2 regions of the Arthrobacter sp. PAMC25564 genome follow, and region 2 is predicted to be linked to the other one. Evidence: riboswitches for the same ligand, from Rfam matches in the RefSeq annotation. Region 2 holds a riboswitch; the other holds the start of a gene.
What was found. A riboswitch is a leader RNA that binds a small molecule or an ion and turns the genes downstream of it on or off. The one in region 2 is predicted to bind cyclic di-AMP.
Positions count from the first base shown of each region.

Region 1: linked by a shared signal. The riboswitch ahead of E5206_RS11355 (hypothetical protein) and the one ahead of E5206_RS00365 (hypothetical protein) in region 2 are both predicted to bind cyclic di-AMP.

Region 1 covers NZ_CP039290.1:2,434,065-2,449,486, forward strand. The annotation lists gene E5206_RS11335 (DNA alkylation repair protein) at 1-584, shown strand, start outside; gene E5206_RS11340 (cation:proton antiporter) at 621-1,778, opposite strand; gene E5206_RS11345 (hypothetical protein) at 1,775-2,212, opposite strand; gene E5206_RS11350 (hypothetical protein) at 2,276-2,530, opposite strand; cyclic di-AMP (ydaO/yuaA leader) riboswitch at 2,721-2,917, shown strand; gene E5206_RS11355 (hypothetical protein) at 2,922-3,668, shown strand; gene E5206_RS11360 (HAMP domain-containing sensor histidine kinase) at 3,821-4,819, opposite strand; gene E5206_RS11365 (response regulator transcription factor) at 4,812-5,489, opposite strand; gene E5206_RS11370 (VTT domain-containing protein) at 5,491-6,231, opposite strand; gene E5206_RS11375 (phosphatase PAP2 family protein) at 6,242-7,024, opposite strand; gene E5206_RS11380 (dihydrofolate reductase family protein) at 7,099-7,533, opposite strand; gene E5206_RS11385 (helix-turn-helix domain-containing protein) at 7,736-7,933, shown strand; gene E5206_RS11390 (HipA domain-containing protein) at 7,933-9,126, shown strand; gene E5206_RS11395 (DUF1918 domain-containing protein) at 9,202-9,411, shown strand; gene E5206_RS11400 (DUF5129 domain-containing protein) at 9,413-10,867, opposite strand; gene E5206_RS11405 (hypothetical protein) at 10,972-11,496, shown strand; gene E5206_RS11410 (DUF5671 domain-containing protein) at 11,493-13,163, shown strand; gene E5206_RS11415 (SulP family inorganic anion transporter) at 13,166-14,920, opposite strand; gene E5206_RS11420 (SRPBCC family protein) at 14,996-15,422, shown strand, end outside.
Region 2 covers NZ_CP039290.1:67,283-82,704, reverse strand. The annotation lists gene E5206_RS00370 (bifunctional glycosyltransferase family 2/GtrA family protein) at 1-755, opposite strand, end outside; gene E5206_RS00365 (hypothetical protein) at 908-1,669, opposite strand; cyclic di-AMP (ydaO/yuaA leader) riboswitch at 1,669-1,827, opposite strand; gene E5206_RS00360 (HAMP domain-containing sensor histidine kinase) at 1,977-3,584, opposite strand; gene E5206_RS00355 (response regulator transcription factor) at 3,588-4,328, opposite strand; gene E5206_RS00350 (hypothetical protein) at 4,562-5,413, shown strand; gene E5206_RS00345 (winged helix-turn-helix domain-containing protein) at 5,917-6,780, shown strand; gene E5206_RS00340 (dodecin family protein) at 7,183-7,386, shown strand; gene E5206_RS00335 (histidine phosphatase family protein) at 7,443-7,970, shown strand; gene E5206_RS00330 (hypothetical protein) at 8,086-8,589, shown strand; gene E5206_RS00325 (hypothetical protein) at 8,622-9,284, opposite strand; gene E5206_RS00320 (TetR/AcrR family transcriptional regulator) at 9,310-9,984, opposite strand; gene E5206_RS00315 (YhgE/Pip domain-containing protein) at 9,981-12,029, opposite strand; gene E5206_RS00310 (ABC transporter ATP-binding protein) at 12,026-12,712, opposite strand; gene E5206_RS00305 (NAD(P)/FAD-dependent oxidoreductase) at 12,848-14,329, opposite strand; gene E5206_RS00300 (FCD domain-containing protein) at 14,485-15,216, shown strand; tRNA gene E5206_RS00295 (tRNA-Arg) at 15,291-15,364, opposite strand.

The sequences.
Region 1 (15,422 bases), 1.8 Mb from region 2:
GCGGGCTGGACGGACGCGAGCTGCGGTTCTACGGCGCCTCCGTGGGTGCGGTCCGGGGAACGGTCCGTGATGCCCTCCGCCGTCATACCGGGATGGCCCATGATGACATCACGGCGCTTAGTTCCGAATTGTGGGAGGTGCCCGTGTTCGAGCGCCGGCTCGCGGCGATTGTCCTGTTGCAGTCCAGGCTCACGGTGCTGGGCAACCTGGATCTGACCCGGATCGAGGGCTTCGTCAGAAGCGCCCGACTGCGCGGGCTGGTGGATCCGCTCGCCGTCGACGTGATCGGTCCCCTGGTCGAGGGACTGGATGTGCTGGGCAGGGTGCGCGCCGACAGTGTGCTGGACCGGTGGGTGCGGGAGCCCGACGCCTGGTTGCGCCGTGCCGCGCTGCTCTCCCCGCTACGGGCACTGGGGGCGGGAGCGGGGGATTGGGACGGCTTCGTCCGGCATGCCAGGGCCGTACTCGCGGATCCGCCGGGACAGGGACCCGATGGCCCGGTGGTCCGGGAAGCGATCTCGCGGGTGCTAGCTGAGCTGGCGAGGACGCGGCCCGAACTTAGGTTCGCGTCCGCTGACGTCTGACGCCGATGTGTGCCCCACGGGAGCACGACGCAAAGTTCAGGGTTTACCGCTACCGGCGGCCACCGGCTGCGCGAATGACTTCGCTGCACGGGATCCTGCCATGGCGCTCGCGGCAATCGTGATGAGAGCTCCCAGCAGCAGGGCGGCGTTCTCTCCGGGGAGCAGGACGTGCAGCTGGGTGCCAATGCTTGCCGCTGCGACCGGTACGCCAAGCTGCGCAGCCGAGAGGACTCCCAGCGGCAGCGGGAGCCCAAACGCCCTTAGTCCGGAGTGGATCAGGACCGTGCCAAGTCCCAGGGACAGGCCCAACACGATCATGTCCGGGTGGCCGGCCAGGTCGCGCAGGTTCAGGGAGGCGCCCAGCCAGACAAGGAAGATCGGTCCCAGGAAACCATCGCTGACGGCGAAAAGCTGGCGGGCCAGCCGTCTCGGTTCGCCGACCGCGGCCACCACCAGCCCGAACGAGAATCCAGCCAGCATCACTGAGACATGGCCGAAATTGGCCACCCCGGCCAGCGCGAACAGCAGAACCAGCTGGATCCGCAACTCCAGGGCAAACTTGCGGTTTTCCGAGAGCCGATGCATGCGCCGGCGGGCGCCGCTGCGCTCCAGCGAGCGAAGGACGAAAAAGATCGCAATGGCGCACGCACCCACCGCGAGCGCCCCGAGTGCGGCGCGGCCCGCGTTCGGCGGATCCAGGGCCAGCGGCAGCGCGACTATGCAGGCGACATCGGCGATGGCCACCTGCGCGGTCATGGCCACCACCTTCGGGCCGCCCAGGCGCAGGGAATCGACAATCGGCAGGACCATGGCCGCGGACGAGGACGCGAGCAGCACCACATACAAAGGGGCGTGCCCGGTCCCGAAGGCCAGGCCCATCCCGGTTCCAACGACGGCGGCGGCGAACCCGGCGGCGGCGGCCTGGCCGAAGCCCTTCCCGAGTGCGGAGCGGATCTGCGGATCCCGGACCGGCACATGGGTTCCGGCGACGAACATCATCAGGGCAAAGCCAATGTTTGCCAGCAGACTGAAGGTGGGATCGCCGGCGTCGACCAGCGAAAGCCCCGTCCGTCCGATCACGATGCCTGCCAGCAACTCACCCAGGACCACCGGAAGTCTCCAGCGCACCGGCAGCGCCAGCAGGGGTCCCGCGAGGGCGACGACGGCGATCAGCGCCAGGGACAGGAACGTCACCGCACGCCCGGCCCGGCAGCACCCCGGGTTCCCATATCTGCCAGTTTCACCGGAATGGGCGTGTTCTCGTCTGTCAGGTAGGAAGCGCAGACCCGGTGGTACCCGTCGGCGATCTGGGCCGGGATGCCGGCTTGGAGAATTCCGCGGACCAGCAGTACCGGCGAAAGCTTCCTGCCGGCGGCGATCTTGGCCAGATCCGCGGCGACGTGCGGGTTGTCCGGCCTCAGGAGCGGCAGCCCCGAGGCGCGCAGGATGTCTTTCGCGAGCTGATGCGTCACCGGGGCATTGCGCAGTGACTGCACGATCGCGGCGGCACCGGCACCATCGGTCAGGAGTGCGAGGTAGCTCTCCGCAGCCGGGTAGTCATGTTCCTCCGGCTCGGGGAGCCAGATCACTGATGCCGTGTCATCGCTTCTCTTGGAGTCTTTGGCCATGGACTGAGCCTAGTGCGGTCACCCGGCAAACGCTTTCTTTCCGCGGCTCCGTAAATCATGGGCCTAGTCTTGGGGCCGGCGCTCCACCACCGCGTAGGCCTTGCCGTCCAGGAACTCCCAGTCGGTGACCACCATGAACCCGAGGGCGTCCACCCTGTCATTGAGGACGTGGGCGTCAAAGCCGCCATCCCGGGGTTCGGCATCCCAGGTCAGGACATGGACTTCTTTCCCCTCCAGGATCAACAGCTCGGTGTTGACGTCGAAGTCGTCCTGCGGCTGATCACTCAGTTGGCAGATGGCGACACAGTGGCTGGTCATTTCGGGCCTCCGCTTCGGGATCGCTGATGGCATCATCCTATGCCCGGGCCCCCGGCGGCCCACGGAATCGGGCCCGATTCCCCCGGGATCCCCATGGATTCCACCCCATGGCCGTTACCTTAATGTGACATTTGGCCGCTGCGCCCGTACGGTTGTTAAGTGCCTGTTGTCTCCGATACGGGCACTCCCCAGCCGATTGCCTAACTCTGCCGCGGCCTCGGGGCATCTCGCAGCAAACGTCCGGCAGAGACGGGGAAACCACTTTTGACCTGCTGTCATACAGGTCTTGGGGTGAAGCCGCACAGCCTGCAGCCGCGGGCCTGAGTGCGGCCGGGTGCCTCCCATCCGAATCCGACAGCTCACCTCGCAGGCATTGGGAGAGGCTACAGCCATGTCTTCAGACACCGTCAATTCGCACAGCAGCACTGCCACGCACACCACGCGGCGCTCGGCACGTTCATCCGCAATCACCGGCAAGGCAGGCACCATCGGCCGCCACGCCGCCGTCATCGCCGCAGCCTCCGGCCTGGTCCTCAGCGGGGCCATGGCCGCCAACGCCGCAGAAGCACCCGCGGAACGCAACTCCGTGCCGGCGTCGTCCGTTGACGTCAAGGGCCAGGTCGGCGCGCCGCTCATCGCGGACTCAAGCGTCCGGATCAGCTTCGAACGCCCGGCCGTCAGCTCGACGGCGGCTCCGGTGATCGCACAGCCCGCCCCCGCCGCGGCAGCTGCCCCCGCCGCCGCGGCGCAGGCACCCACGGCTCCGAAGGCCACGGTGCAGGTCAAGGCAGCCCCGGCGGCCGCCGCCGCTCCGGCAGCCGGCGGCCTCAACGCCGCCATGCTCGCCGCCGCCTACGGCCAGCTGGGCATCACGCAGGACTGCACTGCCATGGTCGAGAAAGCCCTCGGCGCCGCCGGCAAGCCGGTCGGGGACCTTGGCCCCATGCAGTTCCTGAACTACGGCACCGTCGTGGCAACGCCCGAGCCGGGCGACATGGTGGTCCAGTCCGGCCACGTGGGCATCTACGCCGGCAACGGCCAGGTCATCAGCGGCGGTATGAACGGCGTAAACTCCACCATCGTCCACCCGCTGTCCTGGCTGACGGCCACCGGCGGCGTGACCTTCGTCCGTGCCTAAGCCTACGCACGGCTGACACGTTGACTGAACGGCGTGTGGAGGGGCCGGTGATCAGCTGCCTTGGGGGCGGCTGATCACCGGCCTTTTCGTGTGGACCGGGCAAGCTCCGCACCCGAAGCCACTCTGCCCCTGAAGCCCCTGAAGCCCCGCTCTTAGCGCCCCGCGAGCGGAAGCGTGAGCTTCATGGTTGTACCCTGCGGCCCGGTCCGGGCCACCTCGACGGTGCCGCCGGCGGCCGTGGCGATCTCGCGGACCAGCGCCAGTCCGATGCCGAAGCTTCGCTGCCCGCGGGTTCCATCCGGGCTGGGGGTCCGGACGAAGCGGTCAAAGATCCGGGCCTGGTCCACGCCCGTGATTCCGGGCCCGGTGTCCGCCACGCTGATAACCGCATGGTTCCGCTCCACCCCGGTGCTGATAGTGACGCTCCCGCCGGACGGCGTGTGGGCCAGGGCATTGTCCGCCAGGGCGAGCACAGCCCGCCGCAGCGAGTTCCGGTCGATCCGGGCCAGCGGCCGGCCGCCGTCGGAGAAGGCGAGACGGATGTCATGCCGTGACGACAGTTCCTGCAGGCTCTCGGTGACGGACCCGGCGACGTCGGCCAGCTCCACCGGTTCCGTGGAACGGTCCGGCGCGGCGCCGGTCGCGGCCAGCAGAAGTTCGTTGACGATCCCGGTCAGGGTGGCCGCATCTTCCCGGATCCTGCCCAGGGCCTGGCCCGGTTTGGAGTCCGGCACGGCGTCGCGCTGGGCGAGCTGAATGCGCGCGTCCAAGATGGCCAGGGGCGTGCGCAGTTCATGGCTGGCGTCCTGGACGAACCGCCGCTGCAGGGCCAGTGCTTCCCCCAGCGGCCGGATGGCGCTGCGCGCACTGAGCCACCCGACGACGCCGGCCAGCACAATGCCCGCCACCCCGGCGATGATCATCGCCTCAATCAGGTCCTTGGAATCGAGATAGGTGTAAGCCTTCCCGGCCGCCGCGGAGCCGGGCAGATCCGGGTGCGCCAGCTTGTTCATCAGATAGACGGTCGCCGCGGCGAGGAGGCAAAGGACCAGCACCGCACAGGCGGCGCTGATCCGCAAAGCGACCTTGAGCGAGGCCCGGCGGAGGGTGTCCTGGTCCGGTTCGCCGGCCAACGGAGGCCTGCTATTCATGGGCGTCGCCGATCTGGTAGCCGACGCCGTGGACCGTGCGGACCACGGCCTTGGAAATCTTCCTTCGGAGGTGGTGGACGTAGGTGTCGATCACGCCGGGCTGGTCGGCGGCCTGGAAATGTTTGTTGAGCAATTCTTCCCGGGTGAAAACCCGGCCGGGTTCGGCGGCCAGGGCTCCCAGCAGCTCGGCTTCCTTTGCGGTGAGGGAGACCAGCGGCCCGTAGACCGAGCGCACAGAGCGCGACGCCGGATCGAGTTCCCAGTCGCCGATGCTCACGGGCGCGGCGGCCGGCGTGTAGCTGCGCGTCAGGGCGCGCAGGCGTGCCGCGAGCTCGTCGGCGTCGAACGGTTTACTCATGTAGTCATTGGCGCCCGCGTCCAGGCCCCTGACCTTTTCATCCGTAGCGCCGAGGGCCGTGAGGATCAGGATCGGCGTCGAAACCCCCTTGGACCTCAGCGCGTTGATCAGGGCGATGCCGTCCATCAGGGGCAAGCCGCGGTCGACCACCATAACATCCCAGACCTGGGTCAGCGCCAGGTGCAGTCCGTCCTGGCCGTTGGTGGCCAGCCGGATCAGGTAGTCCGGTTCCAGCAGTTCGGCGATGAGCGGTCCCAGGACGACGTCGTCCTCCACCAGCAGCAGGGACGGCCGGCCGTCAGCGGTTGTCATGTCAGTTATTCTCCCGCGCCATACCTTCCGCCGGCAGTCCGCCCGCCGTGTCGTCACCACGGTCAGCCGCGGGTCCGGCCGCGGGGCCGCGGTTCTGGCGGCGGCGTTTGAGGAGCTGGACGCCCCACGGCAGGACGGAGACGAGGACCATGACCACGGCGATGACGTCGATGTTCTTGGCGATGACCTCATAGTGTCCCAGCCATGTCCCGAGCAGGGTCACGGATGAGCCCCAGGCCAGCGCCCCGGTGATGTTCCAGAGCGTGAAGGATTTGTACCCGTAGCGGGCGATGCCGGCGCTCAGGGGTGCGAACGTCCGGACCATGGGCACAAAACGTGCCAGCACGACGGCGGCCCCGCCGTGGCGGCGGAAGAAGTCCTCGGTGGTGGTCAGGTGCGCTGTCTTCAGGATCCGCGCGTCGTCCTTGAACCATCGGCGGCCGTACGTCCGTCCGATCATGTAACCGACCTGGTCGCCGGCCACGGCAGCGGCGGTGACGACGCCGATCAGCACCGGCAGCGTCAGTTGCAGCTGCTGATGCAGGAGGCCTGCGGTGAAGAGCAGTGAATCCCCGGGCAGGAAGGGGAAGAGGACGCCGGATTCGATGAACACCATAAGTGAGATGACGCCGAGCGCCGCCGGGCCGAGACCCTCGAGCAGGCTCGCCGGGTCAAGGAGCGAGGGGGTTCCGGCCGCGGCCGAGAGGACCGGGCCAAGCCCTGAAGCGTAAATGCCGTGCATGGTCACTTCCTTAGGGACGGGGTGATCGGGAAGGCTGCGTGGACCGAACGGATGCTGCGGCCGGCAGGCGGTCCAGGATACGCGGAGCGAACCGGTTCCACAGCCCGGCCAGCAGCACAACCGCTGCGCTCGCCGCGAGGAACGAGGCTGCCACGTCGGTGGGGTAATGGACCCCGATATACAGCCGCGACCAGGCGACCACGAGGGCCAGCACCGCCGCGGCGACGGCTGTCACCTTGGCCCAGCGGGTTCCGCGGGCCAGGAAGTACAGCGCGAATCCCAGCGCGACCGCGAAGGAAACGTGCCCGCTGGGGAAGCTGTTGGAGCCCGTTTCCGGGGCGAGCGGATCGAACAGCAGGGCCGGGTTGGGCCGCTGGCGGGCGATGATGAGCTTGAAGAACTCACTGGCCACCCAGCCGGAGCAGGCGACGAGGCCGAACGCGACGGCCTTCACCAGGGAGCGGCGGACCACCCAGAGATAGAGCGCGACGGCGGCAACGAGGACGACGCCGGCCGCCGGGCCGAACACGACGTTCAGGGCCATCGCCACGGCGGTCAGCAGCGCGGCATGGTGCTGGCTGAGATCCTGGTCCACGCCCAGCTCGGCCACGCTGCCACCGGGGACCAGCTTGGCCGTCAGGCCCAGCGCAAGGACCGCCGCGGACAGCAGAATACCCAGCAGCAGCCAGTGACGGGCCTGCGGGATGGCCCGGAACTGCGGGCCGGCAGCCGGGCGTGCGCCGGCGGGGTCATGGGGTACTGCAACGCGGTCAACAGGGGCGGGTCCAGGCATGGAGTCCTCCGGGTCGGGGCAAGGGCGCTGTCCGGCGCCTGCTTCAACCCTCCCGTGCGGCCTTTAAGAAAGGCTTAAGAAGTTCCCTGTCCGTCCTCGCGGGCACACCGCAGCACGACTCCGTTTCCGACCGCGCGCGTCTCTTCCAGGCTGAGGTTCTCCATGGCGTCGAGGGGCTGGAACTCCGCCTCTTGAAATAGGGGCTTGCCGCGCCCGATCAGTACAGGATGGACATAGACCCGGTATTCGTCGACCAGCCCGAGCCGCCGGAACTCCGCGGCGAGATCGGCGCCGCCAAGGCATAGGTCACCGCCAGGCTGTTCCTTGAGCCACATGAGCTCCTCGACGAGGACGCCGCGCGCCACCGTGGTATTCCAGCCCGCGCTTTCCAGCGTCCGCGAATAGACGATCTTGGGCATGTCCCGCCAGATGCCGGCGAATTCGATCATCGTGGCGGGGCTCGCAGGGTCGCTGTCCGCCGTTTTGGTGGCGCGTCCGCGGGTGGTCACCTTCCGGAAGCCGCCGACGCCGGGCGGCAGGATCCTGCCGGGTCGGGCCTTGGCCGGCCCCGCTTCCCCTGGAACATCCTATTCCGGCAATATCTTGCCGAATCCGGAGATCTGCGGCACGATGGAAGGGTGGAAGCGTCTGAACCGGCAAGATCCTGCCGGATGGACCGTTGAGTCAGGGCACTGGAAACGGAGGGACCCCATGCGCGACGTGGCCAGCATCGCGGCCGGCATCCGCAGCGCGCGCAAGGACGCCGGGATCACGCAGGAAGACCTGGCGCACCTGGCCGGGACCTCGGTGCGTACCGTCCGGGCGATCGAGACGGCCACGGGGAACCCCTCGCTGCAGGCTGTGGTAGCCGTGAGCAACGTTCTCGGCCTGCAGCTCATGGTGCGCTGATGCCCGCGGACCTGCAGGAGCTGAAATTTGTCAGGGCGGCCGACGTCTACAAGAACGGGATCCTGGCAGGGCACCTGATGCGGACCGGCTACGGGGGAGTGAGGTTCGCCTACCTCGCCCGGTACCTGGCCGGCGGCCTCCCCCCGGTGGCCGTCTCCCTCCCGTTGTCTGAGGCTGCTGTCGAGACCCCGGCCGGGGCCCTGCCGGCCTTCTTTGCCGGACTCCTGCCCGAAGGGCACCGGCTCACGGTCCTGAAGAATGCGACCAAAACGAGCTTTGACGACGAACTGACCCTGCTGCTCGCCGTCGGGGCCGACGTGCCCGGCGACGTCCAGGTGGTTCCTGCCGGCGAGCCCCCGGTGGAACCGCCCACCCTGGCCGATACCTCGCGGCCGGAAGAGCTGGACTTCTCCGCCCTCGCCAACACGGTGGACCTCCACGGGCTGCCCGGGGTCCAGCGCAAGACGAGTGCCTCCATGCTGACGACGCCGCTGGCCCTGCGGGGGCACCGTTACCTGCTCAAACTGGATCCCCCGGAACATCCGCACCTGGTGGAGAACGAGGCGGCGCACCTGCGCGGGGCGAAGGCCCTGAAGATCCCGGTGGCCAAGGGCTCGGTCATTACCGACAGGAACGGACTGAGGGGACTGCTCGTGGAGCGGTTTGACCGGGTCAAGGGCCCTGCGGGCCCGTGGGTCCGGCTGCCGCTGGAAGACGGAACTCAGGTGCTGGGCCTGCCCCCGGCCTCAAAATACGCCGTCAGCTCCGAGGAGGTGGCCACGGCGCTCGCCGGACGGTGTACGGCACCGGTGGTCGCCAGCCGCAACCTCTACCTCCAGTTCCTCTTCGCCTGGCTGACCGGCAACGGCGACCTGCATGCCAAGAATGTCGCCATCCTGGGCAGCGGGCGCGGGTTCACGATGGCTCCTGTGTTCGACGTGCCGTGCACCCTGCTGTACGGGGATGAAACCCTGGCGCTGCCCGTCTCCGGGAAGACGAGGAACCTCCGGGCCAGGCACTGGACGGAGTTTGCCGGTGCCCTCGGGCTGCCGGCCCGGGCTGCCGCCTCGGCGAACAGCACGGCCCTGGCCGCGGCCGCCGCCATCCGGCTGGAGGAACTGCCGTTCGCCGGGTCGCCGCTGCGCGGGGCCCAGCGGGAACTGGGCTTCCGGCGTCGGGAACTGGCCTCCTGACCCAGGGTTTCCCAAGCGAATGGCCGTTCCCCCGCGGGCCGGACAAACGTACCCTGTAGAAGGGAGGTGAATTCCATGAAAGCTGCACCAGGGGACCGGATCATCATCCGGGGCCACACAGTCGAGTCCGCGGACCGGCACGGCCTGATCCTTGAGGTCAGGGGCGCCGACGGTGCGCCGCCGTACCAGGTGAGGTTTGACGACGGTCACGAGACCATCCTGATTCCCGGCGGCGATTTCGTCGTCGAACGGAGCGAACGGAGCGAAGCGAAGGAGGCCGGCTGAGCTAGAAGCCCGATGAGCTCCCGGAACCCGAAAAGCTGCCGCCGCTGCTCCCGTAGCCGGTGGTGGTACCCCCGCCGCGGGCGCTGCTGACGCTGCTTACCCCGGTGTTGAAACCCGAGTTGAAGGTGGGGACGGAGAAGAAGTAGTAGGACGGGTAGACCGTGCCGAGGATGCTTGGCTCGTAGGCGCGGCCGTACTTGGCCTTGGAACCTGCCTGCGCGCTCTCCATTTCCTTGCGCATCATCTTGGCTTCCTTCTCATTCCTGGCGAAGCCCTCGATGACGGTGTCCGCATGGTTCTTCAACAGCTCGGAGAGCTGTGTCCGGGCGTCCCGGAGCCGGTCCAGCGCCGTCTCCGGGCTGATGGCGCTGTCGGCGAGCTCGGAGGTCCAGCGTTCCATCTCGCGCTGGCTTTGCTCGCGGAAGGACCGGAGCGCCGCCGCCGTCACCGAATCGCCCGCACCGTGGCGCCTGCTGAGCAGCTGCTCCAGCCCGGCCAGGTCGGCACGGAACGGGGCCAGCTGCCGGTCCCAGGCGGCGGCCCAGGAAGACCCCCGGTTGAGCAGGGCGTTGGTGTCCGCGATGACGTCGTCCAGCGCGTCCAGCTCGGCCGAGGCATCGGCGTACTTCCGGACGAGTCTCAGGTTCGGCCGCCGGCTCAGGTCCCGGGACGAGAGGGCATGGACCTGCTGGGACAGCCCGGTGGCGGTGTTGTACCGGGTCAGGAAGGTGCGGTGCTTCTCCAGGACGGAGCCGCCGTAACGGGAGGACTCGGGAATGGTGTTGGCGTTGAGCTCGGTGACCTGGAGGTCCATGCTCACGTTGGCGTAGCTTGCGTCGCCACGCGCCAGTTCCTTGCGGCTGCCGATCCTGGTCCGCCAGCGTACGATCAGCCAGCCGGCGGCACCGGCGGCGGCTGCCGACACCGTGGTCCAGGCCGTGATGAGGAAGGCAGCAGACCGGTACCACGGCTGGTTGATCAGCTCGGCGCCGCGTTTGATTCCGGCAATCGTGCCCTCGGTCCACTGGGCGTCACGGAACAGGTCCTTGGACGCGTTCTGGATGTCATCGCGCTGCCCGAGGGACACCTTACGGTCTTCCCCCATGTAGGTCCCCACATGCCGGCCCACCGGGTCCAGCGCGAAGATGAAGAGCCCGTCAGCCCATTTCTGCCCGTCAGCGCTGATCCAGTCCGGGTGCTCGGCACGGGCGAAGCGCAGGATTTCCTCGTTCAGGTTGTCCGCCGCCGTGCCGTTGTACGTGTACACGGCGACCTTGGTGGGCTGGTAGAAGTCGACGGCGCGCAGTGCCGGCAGGAGCGTGTTTTGGTCCAGCACCCCGGCCCGGTCCGCCACGACGACGTCGACCGGCCTGACGGCCAGCGCCGCCGGCCCTGCCCCCACCAGCCCGACCATGACCAGAACCACGACGCCGAGGATTTTCCCCATGATTCCCATTTCCCGAGCGTAGTGCCTGCTTCCAACGTCGTCGACGGGATCCCGGGCGGAAAGGGGGCTAAAGACACCATGACCGCGGGCCGGCGCCCGCCCATACTTACGGCATGAGCCAAGAGCCCGATGACCCCGCAGAGCCGACACGCGGCGGCGCACCGGACGTTCCGCCCCCGGGTGCGGGGCGGGACCGGCCGGACCGTGTGCTGTTCGGCATCGTGGCGGCGATCGCGGTCCTGGTGGTCGTAGCCCTTGGTGTGGTGTTCCTGCGCGGGGAGCCGCAGCTGCTGGATGAGTCCACCCCGGCGGGCGTCGTGCAGCGCTACAGCAAGGCGGTCATCGACTCCGATACCGCGGCCGCGGACGCGTACCTGACCGACAACGCCCGTTCGCGCTGCGCCAACTATTACGGCGGCGCGCAGGCCAGCCGGGTCGTCCTCATCTCCACGACAGAACGGGGAGGGACCGCCACGGTGAAGGTCTCGATAGTCCACTCCGCCGAGGCCGGCCCGTTCGGCCCGTCCGAATATGCGGAGGAAGGCGTCCTGGGCCTGGTGAAGGCGGGCGGCAAATGGATGATCAACGAACTGCCCTACAGCCTGCAGACGTGTGCCGGCGGGATGCTGAAAAAGTGAGTACCGCCAGGACCCACACCGGCCAGGCACCGGGATCTGCCCAGGCAAAGGTCCGCCGCCTCGTCGTGTTCGTTTTGTTGTTCGCCCTCGTCCTGATCGCCGCCAACGGGCTCAGCGGCCTGCTGGAGCGGCTCTTGCGCTCCGGCCAGGTGCTGGCCGGTGAAGGCGTTGCGGGGCTGGCGCTCTCGCTCGCCTTCACCCTGATCGGCGGCCCGCTCGCCGCGCTGCTCTGGTGGCTCGTCTGGCGGCGGCTGGATGAGGAAGCGGAGCGGGGCGCCACCTCGTGGGGACTCTACATCGCGGTCGTCTACACGTATGCACTCATTATGTCCATCACGGCGCTCTTGGCCATGGCCGCGTCCTTCGTCGGCGGAAAGGACCCGGAGTGGCGTTCACCGCTGTCCGTCGGGCTGGTCTGGTTGCTCGTCTGGGTCTGGCACCGCTGGATGTGGCGGCACGCCCGCGGCCCTATCGCGCTCGCGACTGTGCCGGCCGTCATCGGGACCTTCTTCGGGCTGGGCCTCGGCGTCGGCGCCTCGGTTGCGGGTCTGGGGAGCCTGCTCGACGTCGCTATCCGCGGGTCGATGGACCTCGCCTCGACAGTTGACCCGTGGTGGGATTCGACCCTCCGCGAGCTGATCTGGGCGGCCGGGGGAGCCCTGGTCTGGTGGTGGCACTGGTTCCGCGGCGGTGCGCGCCGGCTCATGGGCGGGTTCGCCGATGTGGGGCTGGTCGTCGTCGGCGTGTTGGCGGCGGGCCTGCTCGCCCTGGGCGGGGCCGGAACGGTTCTCTTCGTGCTGCTGCGGCTGGCGTTTGACCGGCAGGACTCCCTGACTGAGCTGCTCGCACCCCTCGGTGTTGCCCTCGCCGCTGCCGCCGTTGGCGCGCTGGTCTGGCGTTATCACCGCACCGCGGCGGTGGGCCGGTCCGAACGGACCCGGCAGGCAGGCATGCTCGTGACGTCGGGCGTGGCCCTGGCAGCAGCGGCCAGCGGCGTCGGCGTGATCCTGAACGCCGCCCTGTCCATGGCGGTGTCGCCGCTGGCGGGCGGGAGCGCCCGGACGTTGCTGCTGGGCGGCATCAGCTCCCTCGTCGTTGGCGGCTGCGTCTGGTGGCTGGCATGGAAGCCCGGCAGGCAACACCGGATGGTGGCCGCCGTTCCGACGGGGCGGCGCGTTTACCTCATCGCTGTCTTCGGCCTCAGTGCCGCGGTGGCCCTGGCAGCCCTGCTGGTGGTCGGCTTCCGGGTGTTCGAGTTCTTCCTGGACACGGTCACCGGCGGCAGCCTCGTCGACCGGGTCCGCGCCCCGCTGGGGTTGCTCGTGGCCACCGGACTGGCCGCCGGGTACCACTTCTCGGTGTGGCGGCATGACCGTGCGGTCCTCGCCGCGGCAGGCCCCGCGCGGAGGCCCACCATCGGCCAAGTAATCCTGGTCACCGGCGCCGACCCCGCACCGCTGCACCGGGCCATCGAGGAGGCCACGGGTGCCGGCGTCACCGTCTGGAGACGTGCCGACGCCGGCCCTGCCGGCGGTGACACGGCCATCCCCGTCGCCGGGGCACTCGCTGAGCGGCTGGCAACGGCGCTGGACGGCGTCACCGGCAGGCGTGTTCTGGTGACCATCGCACCCGACGGCAGGATCGACGTCGTCCCCCTGCTGGGCTGAGGCTACGGGAGGTCGAACTCCCTCTTATAGCTGCGGACCGCGTTGGTCACGGTGGGGAAGAAGTGTCCTGGCCCGAACCTGCTGCTGACGCCGAAGCGGATCAGCCGGTCCTTGATGGGGCCCTTCATCTCGGCGAAGACCAGGCTGATGCCGATCTTCGCCAGCTCGTCATCCAGCTCCACCAGGTCATCCAGGGCGGTGGTGTCCAGATCCGTGATGGCCTCCGAGGCAACGATCACCCACCGCACCGGCCCGGGGGCGTTCGCCACGAGGGTCCGGATGTGTTCCGTAAATACGGCCCCGTTCGCGAAGAAGAGCGGCGCATCGAAGCGTGCGATCACGAGCCCCGGCACCCGCTGGCCCTCGGGGTGCCTGTTGAGGTCGTGGTAGCCCGGTACGTCCCCGACGCTCGCCAATTCGGTCCGGTAGGGATCCCAGGCCCGGAGGACGAAGGCGATAAGCGACAGGCCGATCGCCACCACAATGCCTTCGAGAACCCCCACGAACGCCACACCAAGGAAAGTGGCCAGCAGCAGTGCAGCCTCCCTCCGGCTCATCCGGAACAAGCGGATGAGCGTCTTCACATCCACGATCGAGGCGGCTGCCACGATCACGACGGCGGCCAGGGCGCTGGAGGGCAGGAAGGATGTCACACCGGGCACGGCCAGCATAAAGAGCACCACGAGGGCCGCCGCGACCACTCCGCTGAACGGGCTCCTCGCGCCGGCCTCGAGGGCGATCGGGGTACGCGAGGCGCTGCCGGAGACGGGGAACCCGCCAAACAGGCCGCAGGCCGCATTCGCGACACCCAGGGCCCCCATTTCCTGGTTCCCGTTCACGCGGGTTCCGCGTCGCGCGGCCAGGCTCTTGGACAGCACGGAGGTGTCCGCGAAGGCCATCAGTGCAATGCCGGCCGCCGGGCCGATGAGGGCGAAAACCTCGGCGCCGGTGACTCCGCGGATGCCTGGCGAAGGGAAGCCGCCGGGCAACGCACCCACCATCGGGACCGCCGCCGTCAGGTCCAGGGCGGCGGTAAGGGCCGTGGCCCCGACGACCGCGAGCAGCACTCCGGGCACCTTCCACGGCAGGAACCGGCAGGCGACGATGATGGCCACCGTTCCGGCGCCGAAGAGCAGCGCGAGGGGATTGACGGCGCCGTGGAGCACCGCCCGGGCCGTGCCGGCGGCGTTGTCCACGAGCGAGCCGCCCGGGGACGGAATTCCGAGGAACTTGGGCAGTTGGCTGAGGATGACCGCGAGCGCGATGCCGTTGAGGTAGCCGACGCGGATGGGTTTGGAGAGCAGCCCGGTGACAAACCCGAGCCTGACGACGCGCCCGACGAGGAGGATGACGCCGATCATCAGGGCCAGGACCCCCGCGAGGGCCACGGCGTGGTCGGAACCCCGGGCCGCCAGCGGCAGCACGGCGGCGGCGATCATCGGCGCCAGGGTTGAATCCGGGCCAACGATCAGGACCCGGGAGGGTCCGAAGACGGCATAGGCCAGCAAAGGGATCACCGAGGCGTACAGGCCAGTGACGGCAGGCAGCCCGGAGGCTTCCGCATAGGCCATCCCGGCCGGGATAAGGACGGCGCTGACCGCGGCGCCGGCGGCAAGGTCGGATTTCAGCCAGGAGCGCTCATAGTCGAGGACAGTCTTGAGGCCGGGCGGCAGGCTCCACGCGTGGCGCACGGGGCCCCGCGTCAGTTCCCGACCGCCGGCGCCGACGGGGCACCCCGGTTCGCTGGCTGCGGGCATCCGGCGTTCGTCATGCTCGATTCTATGCCGCCCGTGTCTCCAACGACCGCGCCAATTACGCCTTAGGATTGCCCCATGTCTACCTATGAAGTCACCCGGACCGCCGTCATCCCGGCCCCGGCCGAAGAGATCTTCCCGCTCGTCAACAGTTTCCATGAGTGGACCAAATGGTCGCCCTGGGAATCCGTGGATCCCGCGATGGACCGCAGCTACTCAGGCAACGATTCCGGCGTCGGCGCCCAGTACGCCTGGAGCGGCAACCGCAAGGCGGGCGCCGGGACCATGGAGATCGTCGACTCCATTGAGCCGCAGAGCATCAAGATCCGCCTCGCCTTCACCAAGCCCTTCAAGGCGGTCAACCCGACGGTCTTCACCTTCGCCCCTGCCGCCGGCGGGACACAGGTGACTTGGGCCATGACCGGCGAGAACAAGGGCATCGCCAAGCTCTTCGCCGTGGTCATGAATATGGACAAGATGATCGGCGCGGACTTCGAACGGGGCC
Region 2 (15,422 bases):
TGGACACGCAGCCCGCATCTTTCGGCCAGCACCAGCAGCTCGGTGTCGAAGAACCAGGCATTGTCCAGGGTGTGCGGGAGCAACTGCCGGGCGACGTCCGCACGGATGGCTTTGAACCCGCACTGCGCGTCGCTGAAGTGCGCGCCCAGGAAGGTGTGAAGCAGGACGTTGTAGCCGCGGGAGATGAATTCCCGCTTGGGGCCCCGGATCACGCGGGAATTGTGTGCCAGCCGGGTCCCGACGGCGAGGTCGGAGTGTCCTGAAATCAGCGGGGCGAGCAGGGGCCCCAGCGCCGCGAGATCGGTGGACAGGTCCACGTCCATGTAGGCCAGGACGGGCGACGGCGAGGCGAGCCAGACTTTCCGCAGCGCGTTGCCGCGGCCCTTCTCAGCAAGATGGACCACCGTCACCTCGCGCAGTTCACGGGCCACGCGTTCGGCGGTCTTGAGGGTTCCGTCCGTGCTGGCGTTGTCCGCCACGGTGATCCGGAAGCTGTGCGGGAATGTGCCCAGCAGGTAGGCGTGCAACCGGCGCAGGCAGGCTTCCAGGTCCCGCTCTTCGTTGTAGACCGGTATGGTCACGTCCAGCACCGGCAGGGTGGTGCGGGTGTCGATGGGGGAGCGGCGGGTGCCCGGCCCCGCGATGGGTCCTGCAACGGGTCCGGCAGCCAGTGCCGGCCCGGCGGCGGGAGCCGGAATGTCCGCCGTCGCCGGCGGCTGCGACAGGGTTCCTGTGGCCTGGTCTGTGAACGTCATTCCTCCACTGTGACGCCCGCTCTTATGAAGGCTTTAGTGCCAAGCTGTGCAAGGGCTGTGGAAGTCCGCCGGTCGTGGCAACTGCCGGCACACCGGAGGCCCCGCATCGCGCGGATGCGGGGCCTCCGGTTGAGGGGCTGGCTGTGCCCGGTTTAGTACCAGTTGTTGGCGTAGTGGAAGTTCAGGGCGCCGCAGGGGGAACCGTAGCGGGTCTTGACATACGTCAGGCCCCAGTTGATCTGGGTCCGGTAGCTGGTCAGGTAGTCGGCGCCGGCGCTCGCCATCTTCTCGGCAGGCAGGGCCTGGACCACGCCATAGGCGCCGCTGCTGGCGTTGGTGGCGGTTGTCCTCCAGTCGGATTCCCGGGTCCACAGCTTCATCAGGCACTGCATCTCGCCGGGAGCCCAGCCGTAGCTGCCCACCTGCACGGCGGCGTAGGCCTGCGCCCCGGCCGGGTCATCGACGGCGACGGGGGGTGCCGGTGCCGGTGCCGGCGCTGCTGCGGGTGCCGGAGCAGGCGTGGGTGCCGGCGCTTCCGCGGGCTTCACCTCGGAGGACTGGGGTGCGATGCTGCCGCTGGCGGGGGCAACGGGCTGCGCCGCGATCTGGACCTTCTCGAAGTTCAGCTTGGGCAGCGGATCCGCGCTGGGGATGGACTCCTCGGCGCTGGTGGCGCCGGTGGCGCTGGCATTCCAGCGGGCGGTATCGGCGGCCTGCCCGGCGGCGCCGACTCCGATCAGCACCGCACAGGCTGCGGTCACGACGGCGGCGCGGCGGCCGGTGGATCCGATGCCGGCGGCAAACCGGGACAGGGCTGAAGCGGGCTTGGCTGGCTCGGCGCGGTGGCGCGAGGCCTTGGACCGGGATTTCCGGACAACGCCCGCAGGGCGCGGTTGTACCTTGAATTCAGTCATGATCGCCTCTCAACGCCGGTGGAGTTAGCTGTCGGGTTCGGATGAGAAATCCGGCCGCACGGAAGATCACGTGTCGGCTTCACCCCAAGGGTGCATGCATGCAGAATGCCCGGGAACTCTGGGTCCCCCACCTCTGCCTGGTCCAGCGGAATCCGGGAAGCGGCAGAGTTTGGCGTCCGTCCGGATATGCGGCCCCAATGGCGGCCGCACTCGAAAAACCCTACCGGAGTTGAGGGATTAAGTCACGTTTCGATAACAGAAACCGCGACGGCGGTGCGTCGGCTTGCGCCCAGCGCCCGCCACATCGTCACCGGGGGGCGGCAGGCGGAGCCGGTGGAAGGCGGACGGCGAACTCCGTCCGGCCCGGCCGGGAGGTGACCTCGACGGTTCCGCCGTGGGCCTCCACAATCGACTGCACGATGGACAGACCCAGTCCGCTGGTCCCCTCGGCGGTAGGTGCCGGTGCCGGGGCCCCGCCGGCCGGCCCTGCTCCAGCGCGGGCGGGTGCCCCCGAGGTGACCGGCGCACCCGCCCGGGCGGCCGCCGCTGCCGTCGTCACCGCAGGGTTCTTCCGTGCCGCGTCGGCCCGAGCGAAACGGGCAAAGACCCGGTCAATGAACTCGGGCGCGATCCCGCTGCCGTTGTCCGTCACCGTCACCACGGCGCTGCCGTCGGCCGAGCGCATCACGCCGGTGACCACCTTCGTCCCGGGCGGGGTGTGCTTACGGGCATTGGAGAGCAGGTTGGCCAGCAGCTGGTGGAGCTGGGCCGCATCGCCGCGGACCACCACGGGCTCTTCCGGCAGCTCCAGTTGCCAGACGCGGTCCGGGGCTATGACCTTCTCATCGCTGACCGTCTCGATCGCCAACTGCGTGAGGTCAACATCGCTGAGCTTGAGCGGCTGGCCCTCGTCCAGCCGCGCCAGCAGCAGCAGGTCCTCCACCAGCGTGGTCATCCGCAGGGACTGGCTCTGCACCCGGGCGAGGGACTTCTCGCCGTCCGGCGTGAAGTGCTCAGTCATCCGCATCAGCTCGGTGTACCCGCGGATGGCGGTCAGCGGGGTGCGCAGCTCGTGCGAGGCGTCCGCCACGAACTGGCGCACCTTCATCTCGCTGTGCTGCCGCGCCTCGAGCGCGTTGGAGACGTTGTCCAGCATCTGGTTCAGCGCGTAGCCCACACTGCCCACTTCCGTTCCGGGATGGGCGGCCGACGCCGGAACCCGCACCGCGAGTGCCACCTCACCGGCGTCGAGCGGGAGGCGGGACACCTTGGTGGCCACCTCGGACAGCTGCTCCAGCGGTTTCATTGTCCGGCGGATCAGGGCCGTGCCGGCGAGGCCGATCAGCACGAGGCCGCCGGCGGACACCACCACCATGGTCCAGACCAGTGAGGCCAGGGTGTTCTCCTTCTCGGCCAGCGGAAGCCCGGTGATGATCACGTCGCCGTACGGTGCCTGGACGGCCGTGAGCCGGTAGGCGCCGGCGGACAGCGTGCGGTCCACCGGGATGCCGTTCGGTGCCAGCGCGAGGAGGACGTAGTCGTCGTCGGGGGACAGGCTCTTGCGGGTGGCGTCCTCCGCGAGGAAGCCGGCGCTGCTGACCGCGCCGCCCAGGATCCGGGCGTTCAGCGTGCCGACGCCCTGGCCGCGGGCCTCGAGGGGGTCGGGGCGTCCGCCGGTCCCGCCGGGCAGGGGCCGGCCGAATTCGCGTGCACGGGACGACGCCTGGTCCAGCTGGGTATCGAGCTGGCGGGTGAGGAAGAGGTCCATGGAGGCATAACTGAACAGGCCGACGGCGCCGCAGATCGCCACGAGCAGGGCCATGGCGACCAGGACCAGCCGGGTGCGCAGGTGCCACGTGGACGGGTTGCGCCAGTCACGGCCGGGGGTGCGGACCTCACCGGCTAGAGTGGGCACCGGCTACTCCGCCGGCTTCAGGACGTAGCCGGCGCCGCGCACCGTGTGGATCATGGGCTGGTGGTTGGCATCGACTTTTTTGCGCAGGTAGGAAATGTAGAGCTCGACGATGTTCGCCTGGCCGCCGAAGTCGTAGTCCCAGACCCGGTCCAGGATCTGGGACTTGCTGATGACGCGCTTGGGGTTCTCCATGAGGTAGCGCAGCAGTTCGAACTGCGTGGCCGTGAGGTGCAGTTCCTCCCCGGCACGGGTGACTTCCCGGGTGTCGACGTTGAGCACGAGGTCCCCGACGACGAGTTCCGCGGTGTCCATCGCGGCCACGCCAGAGCGCTGGACGAGCCGGTGCAGGCGCAGCAGCACTTCTTCCATGCTGAACGGCTTGGTGACGTAGTCATCCCCGCCGGCGGCCAGTCCGGTGATCTTGTCCTGCACGGCGTCCTTGGCGGTCAGGAACAAGGCCGGGACCTCCGGCGCGAAAGCCCGGATCCTGCCCAGCAGTTCCACGCCGTCGAATCCGGGGAGCATAACGTCCAGCACCAGGACGTCGGGGCGGAACTCCTTGGCAAGCTTGACCGCCTCGGGGCCGTCGGCGGCGACGGCGACGGACCAGCCCGCCATCCGCAGGCCCATACTCATGAGCTCGGAAAGGCTGGGCTCGTCGTCCACCACCAGCGCGCGGATGGGCGAGCCGTCGGGATGGGTGAGCTGGGGAAGGTTGTTGGTCATGGAGTGCGAAGTGGCCATGGGACAACTCTCCGTTCTGCCGGTTGGTTGCGGCTTTGGGGATCCTGTGCGGCACCTGTGAATCCCAGCCTAGCGAGCTGGATGCGCCCGTGGGTGTACGGATCTGCTTTCCCTGCCCGTTGGAAGGCCGTCGGCAGGTCACAGCCGCAGCTGTTGAGCCGCACAGCGCATGCACAGGATCGCTCAGCACTCTGGAGGGGACACCGATCCCGTCCCGATTGAAGGAGAACCCCATGAGCGGACAGCAGCCCGGGCCCGTCCCGGAACCCACCACGGATGCCGCGGCCGCGCCTGCGCCCGTGACACGGCCGGGCGGCGGGCCCGTCGCCCCAGGGCCCGCCGCCGCGCCCTTTGCCGCGCAGCACGACGCCTGGCCGCCGGCGCAGGCCGCAACGCCAGGCTGGGGCGCGCCCGGACACGGTCCGGCGGCGCCGGCGCAGGCCGCAACGCCAGGCTGGGGCGCGCCCGGAGCAGCTCCCCAGGGAGGCTCCACGGCCAGGCTCTGGACGCTCAAGCGGGGTCTCGTCGTCGGCGGGGCCGCCCTGGTGCTCGCCGCCGGGGCAGGTGTCGGTGTGTATGCCCTTACCTCAAGTTCGGCGTCAGCTGATGGAACGACGCGCGGCGCGGCTGGCGCCCCCGGTGGCCAAGGCCCGGCCCAGGGCGGCTTCGCCGGCGGGATGCCGGGCCAGGCCGGCCCCGGCCAGGGCGGAGCCGGCAACTTCTCGCCCGACGGGATGGGTGGCGGACTTGCCGCTGCCCTGCATGCCGAATACGTGGTCCTTCAGGGTGGCGCGTACGTCACGAAGGCCGAACAGCTCGGCAGTGTCACCGAGGTCACTTCGGGTTCCGTCACCGTGAAGAGCAGCGACGGATTCACGCGCAGCTACGCGCTGGGTGCCGATGTGGTGGTCAGCAAGCAGCAACAAAGGCGCCAGCAGGCCGGGGGAAGTACCGGCAGCCAGTTGGGCGTGGCGGACATTGCCACCGGGGCGACGGTCCGGATCGTCGCGGCCAAGAATGGAACCGACTACGCAGCCGAGTCAGTGGTGCTCGTGGCGGCCACCGCAACCGGCCAGGCCAACTGAGCCTGGCGTGACCACTCTGTGGACGGTGGACAGGCGCCACTTGATTCAGCGGTGTTTCATCTAATTCCAATACAGTGAATGATCATGAACGAGAGGGGCCTTCCACCGAACATACTTCGGCGAGAGGCCCCCTTTGATTCCTTGATCTGAAAAACACTTGTTATTTTATTGCACTGCCAGAATTGTGATCTGCACTACATTTCCGCTTTTCGTCTCACTATGTGGAACTTGCGGTCCATTGTTACTTGCAAGTTCCCATTGTTACGATGCACACTTCAATTGTGAACAAGAACTCAACAGCACCTGCAGCCGCAGCTTCCTGGGTCAGCACACCCGCTGGTACCGAGATGCGCTGTTGTCGAATGCACGCCTAACTTTTACACCCCAAGAGTTTCTAGGCATTCGCCCCCAGCCCAGCGTCGGGCGCCCCTCCCCAGTCTTCATTGCGGGGAAAAGTAGCATTCGAGCCGCGATGACGGCCATTCACATTGAGGTAAGCATTCATGTCAGTTGCATCTGGATACGTCCACATCTCCGTCCGTAACGCCAGCAAGGCCGGGCAGACCTCGGGCATTCGCCAGGGCTTCGGCGGCCGCCCGGCCTTCGCCCCCGCCAGCTCCGGCAGCAGCTTCCCTGCGCCCGGCTACGCCGCACAGGGCTACAACCCGAACTCCTATGGACAGCTCCGCGCCGTTCCGCCGGCACCGGACACAGCGCCCACCCCCGTGATTGCCCCCGGCGCCGGTGCAGCGGTCCGCCCCGCCGCTGGTGACAACGTTGCCCGCGGCTTCGTGCTTTACATGGGGATCGACGAAGACACCGCGGCGGCTGCCGGCACGTCCATCGCCAAGCTGGCCCAGGAGATCCGCGCCTACGCACAGTCCCTCGTGGCCGGTGCCGAAAGCTACGCCGCCGTCGCCGTGGCGCCGGCCAGCGCGCCCGGTTCCGCCCTCGACGTCGTCCGTTCCACCTTCGGTGACCCGACGGCCGGTGCCCGCCAGCGCACGGAGACCGCGCGCCTCCAGCCGCCGCAGGACCCTCGTCCGTCCGGCGTGCTGATCGATCTCGCCCGCCGTGAAGTGCACCTCGACGGCGAATCCCTGAACCTTACGTTCAAGGAGTTCGAGCTCCTGAACTACCTCGTCGAGAACGGCACCCGCACCGTGGGCCGCGACGAGCTGCTCGAAGGACTGTGGCGCAATGCCGAAGAGGTGCCGAACGAGCGCACCATCGACGTCCACATCCGCCGCCTGCGCTCCAAGCTCGGACGCCTCGCCAACACCGTCCGCACCGTCCGCGGCCAGGGCTACCGCTTCTACGAGCACCCCGAAGTTGTAGTCTGGGCCGCTCCGGAATACTCCATCTAGCCTTTTTGGTCCGCACGAAAGCGTCCGTCCCTCTTGTTGGGGCGGGCGCTTTCGCTTTCGCGGCACGATCCCTCGGCGCCTGCGCCCATTGCGCACAATGCGGCATTTTGCCGTGCCTTAGCGTTCGCTGGCTCCCTTGACCTCGCAAGCTCGGACAAGGAACCCGGCCAGCTCTCTTCCTCCCTCGTTCCTTAGTCGGCGATGCGGCACTACGCAAAATGTCGCCTTGCGCGCTTTGCCACTGCGGGATGTGCCGCTACGCTTCAGCGCCCCCCACTCGCCGGGACATGGCCTTGTGCGTAACCGGCTAAGGAGCATGTACCGCCGCGGCTGGTGGGCCCTGTTGTGTTTCCTGCCTCCGGCGTAGTCACGGACCGTTGAGCCGACTCTTGGGAGGAAGATATGTCTGTTGCTCGGATTACTACCCTGAGCGCGAACTCCAAGACCTCGTTCGATGCCGCCATCAAGGAGGGCGTCGACCGGGCTAACAAGACCCTGCGCAATGTCACGGGGGCGTGGGTGAAGGAACAGAAGGTTGAAATCAGCGACGGCGCCGTCGTTGCCTGGCACGTTGTGCTGGAAGTGACGTTTTTCCTGGACGACTGAGTGACGGCTGGCGGGATGCGCGCCCATGGGAACCGCCACCGCACTAGGATTGGGGCATGAGCGCGCATCACATTCGACGGCTGGTGATCATGCGGCATGCCAAGGCCGACTGGCCCGGCGGAGTCGCCGATCATGACAGGCCGCTCGAAGAGCGCGGCCACCGGGATGCACCGGTGGCCGGCAGGTGGCTGCTCAAGCACGACGTCGTCCCGGATTTTATCCTCTGCTCCAGTGCCCTCCGCACCAGGCAGACCTGTACCTGGGTGTGCAGCGAACTCGGAGACAAGGCGCCGACGCCAAAGCTTGAGGACGGGCTCTACGCGGCCCCCGCGCAACGGATGCTGACCGTCATCAACCATGTCCCGGATACCGTCACCACCCTCATGGTGATCTCGCACATGCCCGGGGTGCAGGACCTGGCCATGTACCTGGCGTCCCGCGATTCCAACCACGATGCCTACATGGATGCCGCCACGCGGTATCCCACCAGCGCCCTGACGGTGATGGAGACGGAAAAGCCCTGGGCCGAGCTGGACGGCCAGGATGCCAGGCTGACCCGGTTCAAGGTGCCGCGGGCCAAATAGCGGGGTTACCGGCGGACGCCGCCGGTACCGGGCCTCCATAGTCACGCGCCCGATTCTGCGCTTTACTGTTGCTGTTCACCCATGTGTTGTTGCGACAGGGAAGAGGCGGATCATCGTGGATTCAGGCCAGATCGTAGGGATCATCGTCGGCATTGTCGTAGTGCTCGCGATCATTGCAGTGGCAGTCTTCCTTAGCCGCAAACGCAAGGTGGCCGCGGACCGGAACCGGGCCGCGGAGATGCGCGAACAAGCCAGGGCGGATGAGCTCACCGCACGGGAGCGCGAGGCGAAAGCAGCCCGGGCCGAAGCAGACGCAAAGCAGGCCGAGGTCGATGCGGAGCGGTTGCGCCGGGAAGCCAGCAGCCGCCAGCAGGAGGCAGAAAGCGTCCGTGCCGGCTCCCAGGAGCAATTGCGAAAAGCCGATGAACTGGATCCGGATGTGGTCACGTCCGAAGGCGGTCCGTCCCAGCCGGGTGAAGCGGAGCTCCGTGAAGGTGGAACCCACGACGGCGGACCACGCGACGGGGCTGCGGGTGATGAACTGCGCCGTGACCGCAGCGCGCGCGGGAATATCGCCGGCGACGACGCCACCCGCAACCCGGGCGACGGCCAGGCCTGAGGGGACCGGCCCGTTGATTAGCGGACTCTCGCTCAGCGGCGGGCGGTTGTCCTGCCCGCCGGCCGGGCGGGGGACTTGGCAGCTGGTTTGACCGGGGTCCTGGCCACAGGTTTAGCTGCCGAGGGCTTGGCCGCTGACGACGGCGCCGGCCGCTTGGCTGCCGGGGCTGCCGGGCGGCCCGGGCGGGGGGCAGCTTTGCCGGATCCCGTGCCCCGTGGCGTTGCGCTCCTCGCCGGGCCCCGGGACGCCGGGCCCCGGGACACCGGACGCCGGCGCGACGCATACCGGGCGCCGCGCGGGCTGTTGCCCCGGCCGGGCAGGACCGTGCCGGCGACCAGCAGCAGCAGGGTGGCCGCTCCGGCGGCCGCCGCGAGGTAGAAATACAGGTCCGGATGCGCGGAATCGACGTGGGTGGACAAGGCCTCGGGATCGGGATTGAAGGCGAGCCCCCATTGCCGCAGGAACGCGATGCCAAAAGCGATGAAGAGGGTGCTGCCGAGCCCGCTCGCGGCCAGGGTCCTATGCCGCCGCCGGATCACGAGTTCGGCCACACACGCCACGTAGGCCACGGCGGAAGCAGCAAGGAACCACAGGAACACCGTTTCGTGAAGCGTGATAGCGGTCAGCACCAACAGCGCCAGGGCGGCGAGCATCGCTCCGATGGCAATCCTGCCGCTGTTACCCATGTGGCGCATGTGAACAATCATCCCTGAGAGGGGACTACTTCACCACGTAGCCGCGCATGGAGGCCATGATCGCGCCGACGCTCTGCTCCCTGGTCCGCTCCGGGTTGTACGTCTGGCGGTCCAGGCCCACCACGAAACAGGCACCGAAAACAGCCGTTTCCAGGCTGCCCCGGGAAACAGCCGGATCCACCGGGTAGACGGCAGCCACGCCCTCAATCGCGGCCCCGACCACGGCCAGGAGCCGTCCGCGGAGCTCGGTGAACGTGTCCTGCCATTCGCTCGGCGTCCGCCAGTTCTCGCTGACCCACAGCCGGGCGAAGGAAGGATACTCGTCCATGAAGTCCATGGCCTGCCCGATCATCTCCGCCATGGCGTTGAGGGGATCCGCTGAATCGTCCTTGACGCTCAGGAGCCGTGCGAGCAGGATGTCCACGCCGTGACGCAGCAGCTGGGCGATCAGATCGGACTTGCTGCCGAAGTTGTAATACACGGTCCCCTTGGAAACACCGGCGGCCGCCGCAATCTCATCGACCGTGACCCCGGCCGCGCCGCGCTCGCCGATCAGCTCCATGGAAGCGTCGAAGAGCTTCTGCTTGGTGGCATTCGTGCGGCCGGGACGGAGCCTTTTTTCCGCTTCGCCCGCGGCTGCTTCGCCGGAGGCCGGCGTGCCGGCGTCTGAGGTGCCGGGACCCTTACGGATCGTGCTCATACGGCGATCTCCGGTTTCAGGGACTTGAGGGTCCAGTATTTGTTCTTGCGAACGGCAAGCGTTGACAGTGCCAGCCCCAGCACAGTGTAGCCAACCAGGCCCAGCATGGTGGGCACGATGATGGCCAGATCGGCCCCGTAGACCAGGTGCCGCATGCCGCTGACCACATAGCCCATGGGGAGGACCTGGTGCACCACGTGCAACGGCCCGGGCGTGGTCTGCCAGGGGAACGTGCCGCCGGAGGAGACAAGCTGCAGCACCAAAAGGATCAGCACCACGAGCTTTCCGGGCGATCCGAGCAGTGCCACAACACCCTGGATGATCGCGCTGAACGCCATCGCTGCCGCCAGCATCAGGAACCACATCAGCACGGGATGGGCAGGATTGAGCCCCAGCCCCACATCCACGACGAGCGTGAGCAGGCTGGCCTGGACGGCCGAGACCGCCAGGAACGGGATCCAGCCCCCGGCCGCGATCTTCCACGACGGCGCATTGGACGCCAGCGCCCGCTGCGTGACGGGCCGCATGGCCTGGACCAGCATGAAGATCCCGATCCACAGGGACAGGGTGAGGAAGAACGGGGCGAGGCCTGCGCCGTAGGAGTCCGCCTTGGCCTGCGAGACGGTGCTGACGGCGACGGGGTCCGCCATGACCCTGGCGAGGCTGTCCTTCTGCGTGCCGTCGGGGTTGGGGACCTTCCCGGCACCCTTGGCGAGTTCGTCGGCCAGGGTCCGGGCGCCGCCGGACGCGGCGGCGGCCCCGTTCTCCAGCTGTGCCGCGCCGTCGTCGAGTTTCTGCGCCCCCTCGGAGAGCCTGCCCGCGCCGTCCAGCGCGTTCTGCTGCCCGGCGGCAAGGGCGGAGGCGCCGCCGGCGAGCCGGTCCGCCCCGGCGGAGGCCTGGCTGACGGCGGTGCTGAGCGCCGGGGCGGCGCCGGCCAGCGTGGCGGCGCCTGCATTGACGGCCGCCGAGCCGTCTGCCAGCTGCTGGAGCTGGCCCGCGGCCGTCTTGAGGGTGGCAGCCGGGCTTGTGGAAGTGGCCGGGGCGGGGTTGGCATCAAAGTCGGCCAGGATCGCAGCGGCCTGGGCCGGGGTGATGGCCCCGGCCGCGACCAGCCGGGCGTTCGACGCCGTGACCAGGCTGCGCCGTGCCTGCGCTGCCGCCTGTTCGGAGGCGGTCAGCTGGCCTACCAGGCCCTGGACTTTGGTGTTGAGCGCGGCGTTGCCGGCGGCCACGCCCGCGGCACCCTCGGCGAGCCGCTGGGTGTCGGCAGGCAGGGCGGTCGTCTTGTTGTTGAGCTGGGCGAGTCCGGTGCTGAGCTGGCCGGCCCCGGCGCTGAGCGTGGCGGCGCCGTCCCGGAGTTTGAGCTGCCCGCTGTAGAGTCCCGCGGCGCCGCTCCTGAGCTCTGACGTGCCCTGGTGCAGGGTCACCGTCCCGTCGTGGAGAGTGGCGATGCCATCGGCCAGTTGCCCGGCGCCGTCGGAGGCCTTCAGCATCTGCGAGTGGATCGTGCCGAAGCCGGTGAGGAGTTGGTTGGCGGTTTCCTCGCCTACTTCCTTGGCGACCGTGGCGTGTACCGAGGTGCTGAGCTTGTCCACGATGGTGCCCAGCAGGTAGTTGTTCGCATCGTTCGTGGTGACGTTGAGCATGGCTTGGCTGGCGGCGTCGAAGCTGCCGGGGGAGACGAGGTTGGCGGAGAAGTCCTTGGGGATCTTCAGGGCGAAGGCGTACTTGCCGGAGCTCACGCCCTGGTCCGCTTCGGCCGTGCCGGCGACGGTCTGCCAGTTGAAGACATGGCCGTCGGCCAGGCTCTCGGCGACCTTCCGGCCGGCCTCCAGCCTGGTGCCGTCGGCCGAGGTGGCGCCGGAGTCCTCCACCACGAGGGCCGCGTCGATCTGGTTCAGGTTTCCATACGGATTCCAGTTGGCATAGAGGTACACGGCGCCGTAGAGCAGCGGCACCATGGTCAGCGCCAGGATGGTCAGTTTGGGCAGCAAGCCGCCGGTCATACGCTTGAGTTCGGAGCGGGCCAGCCGCAGCACGGTCACTTTGCGTCCTCCGTCTCGGGAGTTTCGCACAGCTCCTGCGGAAGGCCTTCTGCGGTGCGGACAGCCGCATTGCCGATCACCGCGGTGGGGCCCGACCAGCGCTCCGGGACACGGCTGACGGTGGCTACGACGGCGAGCGGACGGCCGGCGTCGTTCGCCAGTTCCTCAAGCCGCGGCAGCCAGTCCGCGGGATCGCCGCTGTGGCGGTCCGGAGAGTCAGCCACGAGGAGGTCGGTGTGCGGATCCACGAGGGCAAGGGCTGTGAGCAGTTCGAGCCGCCGGTCTGCCGGAAGCTGCTCGGTCCACAGCCCGGCGATGTCCTCGAAGCGGTTGACCTTGAGCCAGGGTTTGCTGAGCAGGGCACCACGGTAGCGGCGGGGGACCAGGGCAAGGTCCTCCGTGACGAGATCGCGGACGCTCAGGTGCTGCTCGGGATCGTTGACGCCGGGGGAGTCCACGACGGCGCTCGCCTGCCGGAGGTTCCTGGTCCGGGGGCTCCCGTCCCATTCCAAGGTCCCGCCGGAAGGCTTCATGCGTCCGCTCAGGGCCAGGGCCAGGGCGGTGCGCTGGTCCTGCCGCGTTCCGGACACCAGCAGGAGCCCGCCGCGGCGGGCCTGCAGCGAGGTGGGCGGAAGCAGGTCATCCCGCCGGCCGTTCACGTGGAGCTGATGCGCAGAGAGCAATGCGGGCCTTTCGCAGAAGAATGTCTGCCTCAAGGCTAACTAAACTGACTGGTCAGTTCAAATAGAGCTGTACGGATGTGATCAACCAGACGGACCCTGCCCGGGCACGGGGCAGGGCGCTGCCGCGGAGCGGACTCAGAGGCCGTAGTCCTCGAGCAGGCGGAGCCACACTTCGCTGATCGTGGGGTAGGACGGAACCGCATGCCAGAGGCGGTCCAGCGGCACTTCGCCCACGACGGCAATGGTGGCGGCGTGCAGCAGCTCGGCCACGTCCGGGCCCGCGAACGTAGCACCCAGCAGGACCTTGCGGTCCTCATCGACCACGAGCTGGGCCCAGCCCTCGTAATGCTCGGCGTGCAGCGAGGAGCCGGCCACCTGGATGGGGAGCTCCACCGAAGAGACTCGGTAACCGTCCTTTTCCGCCTGTTGCACCGTCCGCCCCACGCTGGCCAGTTCCGGGTCGGTGAACACCACGTTCGGCACGGCATGCTCGTCGGCCGTCTGCGCGTAGCGGCTCCACGGGGCGGGCTCCCCGTCGAGCCGGCCCTTGGCCCGCGCGGCGATGGTGTCCCCGGTGGCCCGGGCCTCGTATTTGCCCTGGTGGGTCAGCATGACTTTCCCGGCGGCGTCGCCGACGGCGTAGAGCCATGGCCCGCCGTTGCCGGCTGCGCCGCCGGTTGCATCATTTCCGGTGGCGTCCGCAACCATGCCGGTGGAATCGGTCCGGAGCCGCAGCGGTTTGCCGTCCGCGGGGGTGAGCCCCACGCTCTCCAGCCCGATCCCTTCCAGTGCCGGGTGCCGGCCGGTGGCTACGAGGAGTTTGTCCGCAGTGACAGTGCGGCCGCCGTCGAGCACGAGGGCGTAGCTTCCGTCCGCGTTCTCGCGGACGCTTTGGGTTCCGGTGTTGAGGTGGAGTTCGACGCCGTCCGCGCGCAGGCCTGCCGCGACAAGTTTCACCGCCGGCCCCGGGAACGCGCCCAGCAGCCCGTGCCGGGCCACCACCGTCACCGCCGCGCCAAGCCGCGCGTAGGCCTGGGCGAGTTCGGTGCCGGCCACGCCGCCGCCGAGAACGGCCAGCCGTTTGGGGATTTTCTTTGCGGAGGTGGCCTCCCGCGTGGTCCAGAATTCGATGTCCGCCAACCCGTCAATGGGCGGCACATTGGGGCGGGAACCGGTCGCGACCACGACGGCGTGCCGCGCCGAGAGCGCGTAGCTGTTGCCGTCCAGCCCTGCCACCTCCACCTTGCGCGGGGCGGTGATCCAGCCGTGGCCGCGGATCAGCTCGATCCCGGTGTCCTCGACCCACTTGACCTGGCCGTCGTCCTGCCAGTTGGAGGTGAAGTAGTCCCGGCGCTTCAGCACGGCGGCGGCATCCAGGGTCCGGGTAACCGCCTGCTCGGCGCCGGGGACGGTCTGGGCGCCGTGCAGGGCCGTTCCGGGCCGGAGCAGGGCCTTCGACGGCATGCACGCCCAGTAGGAGCATTCACCGCCCACCAGTTCCGCCTCAACCAGCACCGCAGTCAGTCCGCCGCGGACCACGCGGTCCGCAACATTCTCACCGACGGCGCCCGCGCCGATCACGATGACATCGAATTCACGTTCAGGCTGTGCTGTCATGGCAACAGCCTACGCCCGGGCCGTGGCCCCGATCCGGTGCCCCGATCCGGGCGCGCCTTCCGGTTCCGGATGGCAGCAAACCGCTCCGTAAACGCCCTGTGCAGGACGTGGGACCTTCGCTACTGTGGAAGCACGTATGGGGGAGGGGAATGACCATGGCCACAGCCAATATCGTGCCGCAGGCGAGGTTCAGTGCACAGGCACGGCTTCGGGCGCTGCAGTCGGACATCATGGAGCTGATCCTGGAGCGCGGGCTGGAAGCCGGTGACCCGCTGCCCACCGAGAATGAGCTCTCGGCTGACCTCGGCGTCGGCCGGAATACCCTGCGGGAGTCGCTCAAGGCGCTCCAGGCGTTGGGCGTGGTCGAGATCCGTCACGGCTTCGGGATGTTCGTGGCCGCCAGCAACTTTGATGCCCTGACGGAGGGACTCACCTTCAGGGGCCGGTTGTCGTTGCGGCACCACGGGCAGGAGGCCCTGCAGCTGGTGGAGGTCCGGCAGGCGCTGGAGGCCGGGCTGATCGGCGGCGCCATGGACCGGATGACCCCGGAACAGCTGGCCGCCGTCGAGGAGTCCGTGCTCCGGATGGAAACCCTGGCCGGGGCCGGTGAGCATTTCGTGGAAGCCGACGCCGAGTTCCACCGCCGGCTGTTCGAGCCGCTGAATAACGAGCTGCTGATCAGCCTGCTGGGGGTCTTCTGGAAGGTTTACCGCCGGATCCACAATGAACTCGGCGGCAAGGACCCGGTGGATCTGGTGGCGGTGGCTGCGCTGCACCGGGAAATTTACGAGGCTGTAGCCGCAGCGGACAAGGCCCTGGCCGCCCAGCGGCTCAACAGCCATTTCGACGGGATCCGGCGCCGAATCACCCGGGCCGTTGCGGGGTAGCATCACAGGCTTAAAGCAAAAGATCCGCACCGGCGGACCGGTGCGGATCTTTCTTTGATTCTATTTCTCTACTGTGCGCCCAAAGGGATTCGAACCCCTGACCTTCTGTTCCGTAGACAGACGCTCTATCCAGCTGAGCTATGGGCGCATTCTCGGCTCTTGCAGAACTTCTCGCTCCCCGAACCTCGAATTACTTTACGCGAGGG